Regions from separate parts of the Peribacillus frigoritolerans genome, predicted to be linked through region 2. Evidence: riboswitches for the same ligand, from Rfam matches in the RefSeq annotation. Region 2 holds a riboswitch; the other holds the start of a gene.
The links. Region 2 has a riboswitch for thiamine pyrophosphate ahead of tenA (thiaminase II). Riboswitches for the same ligand answer to the same signal wherever they lie in the genome.
Positions count from the first base shown of each region.

Region 1: another riboswitch for thiamine pyrophosphate. It lies ahead of tenA (thiaminase II); the one in region 2 lies ahead of tenA (thiaminase II).

Region 1 is NZ_CP158190.1:2,397,192-2,402,150, forward strand. Features, by position in the region: gene dmpG (4-hydroxy-2-oxovalerate aldolase) at 1-237, shown strand, start outside; gene ABOA58_RS11765 (2-keto-4-pentenoate hydratase) at 234-1,007, shown strand; gene ABOA58_RS11770 (MFS transporter) at 1,033-2,394, shown strand; gene ABOA58_RS11775 (hypothetical protein) at 2,467-2,655, opposite strand; TPP riboswitch at 2,896-3,025, shown strand; gene tenA (thiaminase II) at 3,161-3,844, shown strand; gene ABOA58_RS11785 (ECF transporter S component) at 3,859-4,443, shown strand; gene ABOA58_RS11790 (ABC transporter ATP-binding protein) at 4,456-4,959, shown strand, end outside.
Region 2 is NZ_CP158190.1:1,519,045-1,524,003, forward strand. Features, by position in the region: gene thiD (bifunctional hydroxymethylpyrimidine kinase/phosphomethylpyrimidine kinase) at 1-719, opposite strand, end outside; gene thiW (energy coupling factor transporter S component ThiW) at 688-1,209, opposite strand; gene tenA (thiaminase II) at 1,225-1,914, opposite strand; TPP riboswitch at 2,004-2,108, opposite strand; SAM riboswitch class I at 2,266-2,370, shown strand; gene ABOA58_RS07535 (Fur-regulated basic protein FbpA) at 2,545-2,733, shown strand; gene ABOA58_RS07540 (aspartyl-phosphate phosphatase Spo0E family protein) at 2,987-3,169, shown strand; gene ABOA58_RS07545 (GNAT family N-acetyltransferase) at 3,238-3,744, opposite strand; gene ABOA58_RS07550 (GDSL-type esterase/lipase family protein) at 3,964-4,665, shown strand; gene ABOA58_RS07555 (ABC transporter ATP-binding protein) at 4,708-4,959, opposite strand, start outside.

The sequences.
Region 1 (4,959 bases), 880 kb from region 2:
GGAAATACAATCATGCCCAAGCCCCAGGAAATAACGGACTCTAGTTTAATCATGGGTTATAGTGGCGTGTACTCCAGCTTTTTATTGCATGCAAATAAAGCGGCGAAAAAGTATGGAGTTGACGCCCGGGATATTTTGATGGAGCTTGGTCGACAAAAAGTGGTTGGTGGTCAGGAAGATACCATAATTGAAGTAGCTGAGCAAATGGCATTTCAGAAAGAAGGGACTTTAAGATGAAACTAGATCAACTGGCAAAACGGGTAGCCGAATCGCAAAAAAATGGTCTTGAAATGGATAAGCTTACATTATACAATCCTGAACTAACAGTAAATCAAGCGTATGAAATTCAGAAGTTGAGCATTAATGAGACACTTACTGGTGATAACAGATTGATCGGATGGAAGATGGGCTTGACGAGCAAAGCCAAACAACAGCAAGTAGGGGTAGAGGAAGCAATCTATGGCAGGTTGACATCTGACATGGAACTAACTAAACCAGTATTAAAAGTTGGGGAACTCATTCATCCGAGAGTGGAACCTGAATTTGCTTTTTTGTTCAAGGACGAACTGAAAGGTGCAAATATAACGGCGAAAGATGTCTGGCCGGCTGTAGAATGTGTATTTCTTGCTCTTGAAGTTATTGACAGCCGTTATAAAAACTTTTCTTTTACACTTACCGATGTAGTAGCGGATAACGCATCCTCAGCCAAAATCCTGCTTAGCAATCAAGCTTATTCACCGTATCACACGGACTGGGCTCAAGCAGAAGTTACGCTTTATCAAAATGGTGAAATGCAAAAGAGGGGTCGCGGTGAAGCTGTGCTCGATCACCCGATTCATTCGATTGTGGAGCTTGTAAAAATGATTAACCGGGAAGGACTTTCCATCCAGGCTGGAATGATTGTTTTAGTAGGCGGAATTACAGATGCCGTATCGATACAGGCAAGCGATGAAATAATAGCAGATTACGGTGAACTAGGGAAACTGACATTACATGTTATAGCGTGAAATATGGCAAAGAGGAGGGAATATATTGCGTGAGGTCAATGCTTCGGAAGTGGTAGGTAATAGTAGATTTGGCCGTTTTCATATAATGGTCTTCATGTGGTGTTTGTTCGCAATTACCTTTGATGGATTTGATATAGCCATGTACGGAGTAGGTTTGCCTTTGATGATGGAGGAATGGAACTTGACGCCAGTCGAAGCTGGCGGAATTGCAAGTTACTCATTGTTCGGTATGATGGTGGGAGCACTCATTTTTGCACCTCTTGCGGATAAAATAGGGAGAAAAAAAGTGCTTGCCATCTGTATATGTCTATTCAGTGTTTTTACATTACTTTCAAGTTTTGCCCCGGATCCTGCCTTTTTCTCGGTTATGCGATTTATAGCGGCCTTGGGAATGGGAGGATTAATGCCAAACGTCATCTCCCTAATGGCGGAATACTCACCCAAAAAGAATAAGGTTCTCATTGTAACCGCTATGTACTGCGGTTATTCTATCGGAAGCATACTCGCTTCTTTAATTGGAATGTATGTGATGGAACAAATGAGTTGGAGGGTTTTGTATTGGATAGGGGCGCTTCCCTTGCTGGCACTGCCATTCTTCATGAAGCAATTTCCTGAATCGCTTTCCTATTATGTTATTCGAAAACAAGGAGAAAAGCTTGCTGGAATCCTGAATCGCATTGATCCAGACGGCGACTATAAAGAGTCGGACGATTATGAGTTTGCCAAAGTCCAAGAAAGGGCAAAGGGCTTTCCAGTCAAGAAACTCTTTGAAAATAAGCGCACTCTTAGCACATTTGCGTTTTGGGTAGCTGCCTTTAATTGTTTACTTATGGTATACGGACTCAATACATGGTTACCCAAAATCATGCAGCAGTCCGGATACGGCCTTTCATCCAGTTTATCTTTCAATCTTATATCGGGAATAGGACAAATTGGCGGATCGATAATTGGAGGGTATTTAGTTGGGAAAATAGGCCATAGAAGAGTACTTTTATCCCTCTGTGCCATGGGTACGGTCTGTTTTGTTATATTAGGTTTGACCTCAAATGCAGCAGCATTATATATTCTGATCGCTTTTGGAGGGGCCAGTACAGTCGGCACGATGAATTTGGCCAATACGTATATATCCGAGTATTATCCGCGGGAGATAAGGTCCACCGGGATAGGTTGGGCCTTGGCTTTTGGTAGAATTGGAGCGATTGTTGCCCCAACATTAATAGGATTACTGCTCGCTGCTAACTATTCACCACAAAATGCATTCATGGCCTTCACGGTTCCGAGCATAATGGCTGCCTTGGCGTTACTCGTTGTGAAAGAGAGGTATGGCAGCTATGATAAACTGCAGCTTGAGGAAAATATAAAACTAAAAGCTACATCGAATGTATAATATTGTTCTCTAGTAGATGGCCTATATGTCAGCGGACAGTCATGCAACTGTTCCCTGCCATATAGGCTATTTTTAGAGAATAAAAGATTTCACGAGTAAAGTTGGAGAATTCACGAGTAAACCAGCTAAATTCACGAGTAAACAGGCCAAACTCACGAGTAAAACAGCTAAATTCACGAGTAAAACGGCCAAACTCACGATTAAAGCAGCTAAGCTCATTAGTAAAACGGCCAAACTCACGATTAAAGCAGCTAAACTCATTAGTAAAGCAGCAGAAATCCCATGTAAACATCAATTTCACGAGTAAAACGGCCAAACTCACGAGTGAATTACGTAGCGAAACCCATTGATTAAAGTGCCGTTAAACTGCTGGGTAAATGGGGGTTATGCAAGATTGAAAGGTTAGTAACCCTAAATCATTAAGTTGAAAACTTTCCGTAATACGTTTGACAATTGGATTTATCGTGTTAATATAAAGGCAAATGAAATTTAATATACAATTTGTACCACTAGGGGTGCTTTATAGGTGAAAGTTGATTTTTACCGCAGAAGCTGAGATTAAAGTATGACTTTAAGACCCTTAGAACCTGATCTGGTTTATACCAGCGTAGGGAAGTGGGGTCTGGAACAATACGTTTCTGTATTATTTCAAGTACAACCACTTTCTTTACGTTTAAGAAAGTGGTTTTTTGTTTGCAAAAAAAGGGGTGATAAAAGGTTTTTTTCCGTAACATTTCTTGAAAAATATAATTTGGAGGTAATGGACATGAAGTTTTCAGAGGAAATTCGTCAGGAAGCTGATCATATTTGGGAAGCTAGTTTTAATCACCCGTTTGTTGCAGGAATAGGAGATGGCACATTGCCATTGGAGTGTTTCCGTTTTTATGTCATGCAAGATTCCTATTATTTATCTCATTTTGCTAGAGTTCAAGCTTTAGGGGCAGTCAAAGCTACGGATTTACATACAACAAGCAGGCTTGCGGGCCATGCACAAGGAACATATGAAGCGGAGTTGAAGCTTCATGAGAATTTTTCTGAGAGATTAGGCATCACAAAAGAAGAACGGGATAATTTCAAACCTGCCCCGACTGCTTATGCTTATACCTCCCATATGTATCGTGCGGCATATTCGGGACATTTAGGGGATGTTATTGCAGCTATCTTGCCGTGTTACTGGCTGTATTATGAAATAGGTGAAAGACTGCAAGGGTGCATGCCGGAAGAGCCGATTTATCAAGAATGGATAGCGGCTTACGGAGGGGAGTGGTTCCGCACTTTGGTGGAAGAGCAAATTGCGAGGCTTGATGAGATTGCTGAAAAAGTGACAGACGAAGATAAGGAAAGAATGAAAGAGCATTTTATCCTCAGCAGCCAATATGAATACTCATTTTGGGAAATGGCTTATCGTTTAGAGACATGGCCTGTGCATAAGGAAACACTAGAAGTATAAAGGGGAATGAAACAATGAAAAAAGGATTGAAATTAACGGACATATTGGTCACGATCGTAATTGCGGTAGCATTTGGAATCGTTTATATCCTTTGGGGTTCGATCTATTATTCCGTTAAACCATTCGGGTTACATTTGGATCAACTTATTTATGGAATGTGGTTTATAGCTGGCCCCGTCGCCTTTTTAATTTTACGGAAACCGGGTGTGGCACTTTTGGCGGAGATAGCAGCAGCTTCCGGGGAGTTCTTTCTTGGTTCACCATGGGGGCTGACCGTGCTGTTATATGGGGTGGTACAAGGTTTGTTCGCGGAACTGGTGTTCAGGGCGTTCAAATATAAAAAATTCAATATGCCGGTGGCCGTTTTAGCTGCGATAGCTTCCTGCCTGGCATCAGTTATCATGGATTTTGCATACGGGGAAATAGGTGCGCTTTCTACTTGGAATCTATCGTTATTCATGATAGCGAGGTTTTTGGGTTCCATATTCTTTGCAGGTGTGACTGCTTATTATCTAGTTAAAGTCCTGGAAGCAACAGGTGTAACTAATCTTGTGCGTCCGGTTTCAAATAAAGATTATGCAGAACTGGATCAAAAGTAGAGGTTGAGGGCCATGGAACCAATCGTTTTTGTTGAAAAGTTAAGAATGAAATTTCCCGGTGATGAATCTTTAATATTCAAGGACCTATCACTATCGTTTGATCAAGGAGAAAAAGTGCTATTGTTGGGACCATCAGGATGTGGTAAGTCGACTCTTTTACAAGTGTTAAGCGGATTGATTCCAAATTCTATCGAAGTACCGATGAAAACGGAGAAATTGAAATGCCCTTCTTCATGGGGATATGTTTTTCAAGACCCTGATAGTCAGTTTTGCATGCCATTTGCCGATGAGGAAATTGCCTTCGTCCTTGAGAATCTTTCCGTCCCTAAAGAAGAAATGAAAGAGAAGATTCAAAATCATTTCCGTAAAGTAGGATTGAACCTGGGCCATACAAGTATTGGAACATTATCAGGCGGGATGAAACAGCGTCTGGCAATCGCTTCAGTATTGGCCCTTGAACCAGACGTGATATTTTTAGATGAACCAACCGCCATGCTTGATCCGGAAGGAACGAAA
Region 2 (4,959 bases):
ATCGCTTCAGAAATATAAGTCTTGGCCTGTTCAATCGACTCTTGCAATGGCAGTCCATTAGCCAGGTTTGATGTAATGGCGGATGATAGGGTACAGCCCGTACCATGAGTGTTTTTTGTATGTATGCGCTCTCCCTTGATCCAGTGGAAGTCAGTTCCATCATAAAAAAGATCATTTGGATTTCCCGCTGCATGGCCCCCTTTAAGTAAAACGGCTTTGGGACCCATTTCTTGTATTGAAATGCATGCCCTGTAGAAATCTTGTTTCGTCCGAATCGACAAGCCAGTAAGTACTTCCGCTTCCGGTACATTTGGTGTTACAAGTGTTGCAAGCGGAAGCAAATCCATTTTTAAGGCGGAGACAGCCTTTTCGTCGAGCAAATGGTGGCCGCTTTTGGAAATCATGACAGGGTCAAGGATAACGATGGCAGGCATGAAGGTTTTAAGGGACGCAGCGACTGTTTCCACGATTTCTTTTGATCCAAGCATGCCTATTTTTACTGCATCGACAGGAATATCTTCAAAGATAGCTGCAATTTGGTCCGATATGATAGCTGTTTCAATTGGCTGTACTGAACGGACTTCCATTGTATTTTGTGCGGTTACGGCTGTTATTGCAGACATTCCAAAGACCCCATGTGCAGAAAATGTTTTTAAATCCGCTTGTATTCCAGCACCGCCCCCTGAATCAGAGCCGGCGATGGTTAATGCTGTTTTCATAAAAAAACCCCTTCATATAATTATTTTTTAGAAGTATTTTAAGTAATATGAAAGCTAAAATCGCACCTGCGAATGAACTGAGCATAAAAGCCGGTAAAAAACCAAAAAGAGCCGCTTTTTCTCCTATTAGGAGGATGGCAAGTGGATAACAGGCCAGGGAACCGAGAATGCCGGTCCCGATTACTTCACCTAAACAAGCGAATTTTAAGCTTTGTGTTTTTCGATAAAGGATGGCAGCCAAAAGTGCACCGATCATGCTGCCGGGAAAGGCGAATATTGAACCGGTACCAGACATGTTTCTAATGATGGAAACTAAGAAAGCTTGTGTCACAGCATAAGCAGGCCCCAATAGAACGGCCGTGAGGACATTTGCCAGATGCTGAATAGGAAAGACCTTTGCAAATCCTGCAGGGATGAAAATAAATGAACTGGTCAGCGTCGTTATAGCCGTGATCATGGCAGTTAACGTCAGTTTCTTGATGGGATTCATCATCATGTCTGCGACCTACAGCGGCCAATCCTGCTCATTTTGAACCATATCCCAGAATAAATATTCATATCGGGAAGTAACCAAAAAGTGCTTTTCTAATCTAAGAAGTTCCTTTTCTGGCATGCCTTCCGTCAATTCTTCCAACAATGCGATCAGCCACTTGTGTGCTTCCCCGAATTCAGGTGATGAATAGGACCTTATCCAATCTGCGTAGCGATTGTTTTCCAATGCTGCTCCATTTTGTTCTTTTAGTAGCAAACCGATTTCATAATAATCCCAAGCGCAGGGCAGGAGACAGGCGATCAAGTCTGCCAAAGTCCCATGCTGAGCTGTATTTAGCATGTAACCTGTATAGGCTAGAGTGGTGGGAGTAGGTTCTGTTTCTTCCAATTCCTTGGCACTGATCCCGAATTCGGAAGCATATTGCCGATGGATATCCATTTCCACTTGAAGGGTTTCATTTAAAATGCTCGCAAACTTTGCCATGGTTTCGATGTTATGAGCTTTGATGACACCTAAAGCAAAGAGCTTGGAATAATCCATGAGATAGATATAGTCCTGCTTCAGGTAATAGGCAAATTTCTTTTCAGGAAGCGTGCCGTTTCCAATTGCCTGGACAAAGGGATGTGAATGGTTCCTTTTCCAAATCTCTTTTGCCCGTGCATGAAGTCTATCACTGAATGTTTCTGTTTTAATATTCTCCATTGTTCATCCTCCTTTAGAATGGTTCCCGTTGATAATGAAAAACCCCGTTCCTGAATACGGAACGGGGTAGATGGATATAGTCTGTAAATGGACGATATCATCCACTTCCCTCCGCCGGTATGAGCCGGTTCAGGTTCAAAGGGTCCGGAACTATTTCCATCTCAGTCTTAAAAAAGACTCCCCTAGTGGTGTGAATTGTATGTAATTACTGACATCATATCAGAAAGACAAGAAAATGCAACCCGTATTTGAAGAGAGAGCACATTATGTCCAGGAAAAAAGGGAGAACCAGGTAATTGACTTTTGATGATTATTAGGATAGAATCATTTCTACATCATTTATATATCGAATTCTTATCCAGAGAGGTGGAGGGACTTGGCCCAAAGAAACCTCGGCAGCGGACCCGTTTTGGGAACTGTGCTAAATCCAACAAGCATATGCTTGGAAGATAAGAAGAGCCGTACGGACACTGTCAGCCTCTTCTTGAATTAGAAGGGGCTTTTATTTTTGGAAATAACGTTTAGTGACATAATAGAAAAGGTATATATAATTTGGTGAAAATCAAACAAGTTGATAAAGTTAGCTAACTAGAAGCAGGCTCTAGGATGACTAGGAAAGGAGCCATTTACATGGCAGAATTATTTAAGAGGATTGAACAGAGGAAGGCAAAGCTCATTGAAGAGCTATTGGCCAATGGAGTATACAAAACCTCTGATGAAAGGCACCTTTATGATGCCCCATTAAAAGTGCTCGAAGATGAATATAGGATAGTTATAAATAGACCTAATAACGAGTCACCTTCTGAATGGATGACATAGTAAGCGATGGACTATATTTTGGGTTCTGGGATAAGGTATATGATGTAAGCATTCACAGTCTACACTAGTGGATGCTTTTTTGGGTTTAATAGAAAATGACATAAAATATACATAATTAAAGAATAAAGTAGGTGTTTTGTCACATTTGACCTATAAAATAACACATTTTATTTCTGGAAAATAGTTGATTTTAACTAGTAGTTTCATTATGATGAAAGTGTAAAAAAATTGAATAAATGGGAGGTGGCATATAATGCCTTGCCGTAAGGTAACTATAGAAAGAATTGAAGAAAAGAGACAGGAAATGTTCAAATTAGCAGCAAGTTACGGCTTAACAAGTCTGCTAACTGTTCAAGCCAGTCAAGAATTGGATACGCTATTAAATGCGTTAGCAAGTAAAAGAGAGTCTGAATATTTTTCCCTCCAAAAAGCATAAATTAGCCAATTCGACCTGTATTAATTTGAAAAAGCTACTGCTCAAGGCAATAGCTCTAAAGAATTATATTAAATATCGACACGTTTACCGAGAATGATCAAATCCCGCTCAATGCCATCCAGCTCGGCAACTTGAGGTAAATGTGCCCATTCTTCAAACCCGAATTTGGAAAAAAGCTTAAGGCTCGGTATATTGTGGGCGAAAATGAAACCCAATATAGTCTTAATACCTAATTTTGGACTCAATTCAATTGCCTTTTGAATCGAAATTTGTCCGATTCCTTTTCCCCGGAAATAATCATCAATATAAATGCTGATTTCGGCAGTGAAATTATATGCCGGTCGGCCATAGAAGGATTGAAAGCTCATCCATCCAGCAGTTTTCCCTTCTATAGTAATGATATATAGCGGTCTACTTTCTGAATGATGTTCCTCAAACCATTTAACCCTCGATTGAACGGATACAGGCTCCGTATCCGCCGTGACCATTCTTGAAGCAATTGTCGAATTATATATTTCAACAATTCTGGGTAGATCAGATAGTTCTGCCTCTCTAAACTCTATGTGCTCTTCCATGATTTAAACTCCTAACTATCATTTATTCAATCTCCAGAATGAAGGGTAATCCCGTTTTTTGTTTAAGGGACGGTAAATGACACTCAATCCATTGAAAGTTTTTTATTATCATACACTCTTTACTCTTTATCTGACAATTCCTTTTTTATGTTACGTCTGCAGGTTTTTGGGGTATGTAAAGGATTAAATACTTCTAGTAAAAAGACAGAGGAGAACCAAATGAAAAAATTGTCAGTTTTTTTGATTATAGTACTGGTTATATGTTTTGCTGCATATGAGTTTCAGGCCTCGGAGTCGGAAGATGTGCAAAGGGTGATGGCTTTTGGAGATTCGTTAACCTATGGAAAAGGGGATAAGGACGGGGAAGGATATATAGAAGGCCTGGAGGATGAATTGAATAACCCGGAATCGGAACAAAAGGTGAGTTTTTGGAATTACGGTATAAAAGGCCAGGAAACGGATGGGGTGATGAAACAGCTTGATGATTACCGCATTAAAACGAAACTTGATGAAGCCGATACTTTCATCGTTTATATCGGAACGAATGACTTGATCAATAGTAACGGCGGGGACTTGGAGAAAATCAGTGATCGTAAAATCAATGAGGGTAAACGGGAGTATATCAGCCATCTGAAAAAGATTACGGCAACACTGATAAAGGCAAACGATAAAGCGGATATTCTGGTAGTGGGACTATATAACCCGATTAAAGGAAATCAAAAACTTGAAAAGCACATTCGCGATTATAACCAGTCAATAAAGGGAATAGCGGATAAAGACAAAAGGATGTTATTCATTCCTACGAATGATCTTTTTGAAGGTAAAAAGAAAACAGAGTATTTCAGTGATAAGTTACATCCGAACGAAAAAGGGTATCAGCTCATTGCGAATCGGGTTTTGAAAAGTTATGATTTCAAATGAAAGCAAAAATGCACAGAAAGACATTCTGTGCATTTTTGCTTGCTAGGAATTTAATATGGCTTTTAGTTGCGGGAACTGCAAATCATGGAGCTGCTTGTATCTGCCGTCGTTTTGCAATAACTGTTCATGTGTTCCTTTTTCATGAACCTGCCCTTTTTCCAGGACAATTATTTGATCGGCATCATGAATGGTCGATAAACGATGTGCAATGACTATTGAAGTCCGGTTTATCAATAAACGTGACAAAGCTTCCTGTATCAAATGTTCGGATTCTGTATCCAAGGCCGCCGTTGC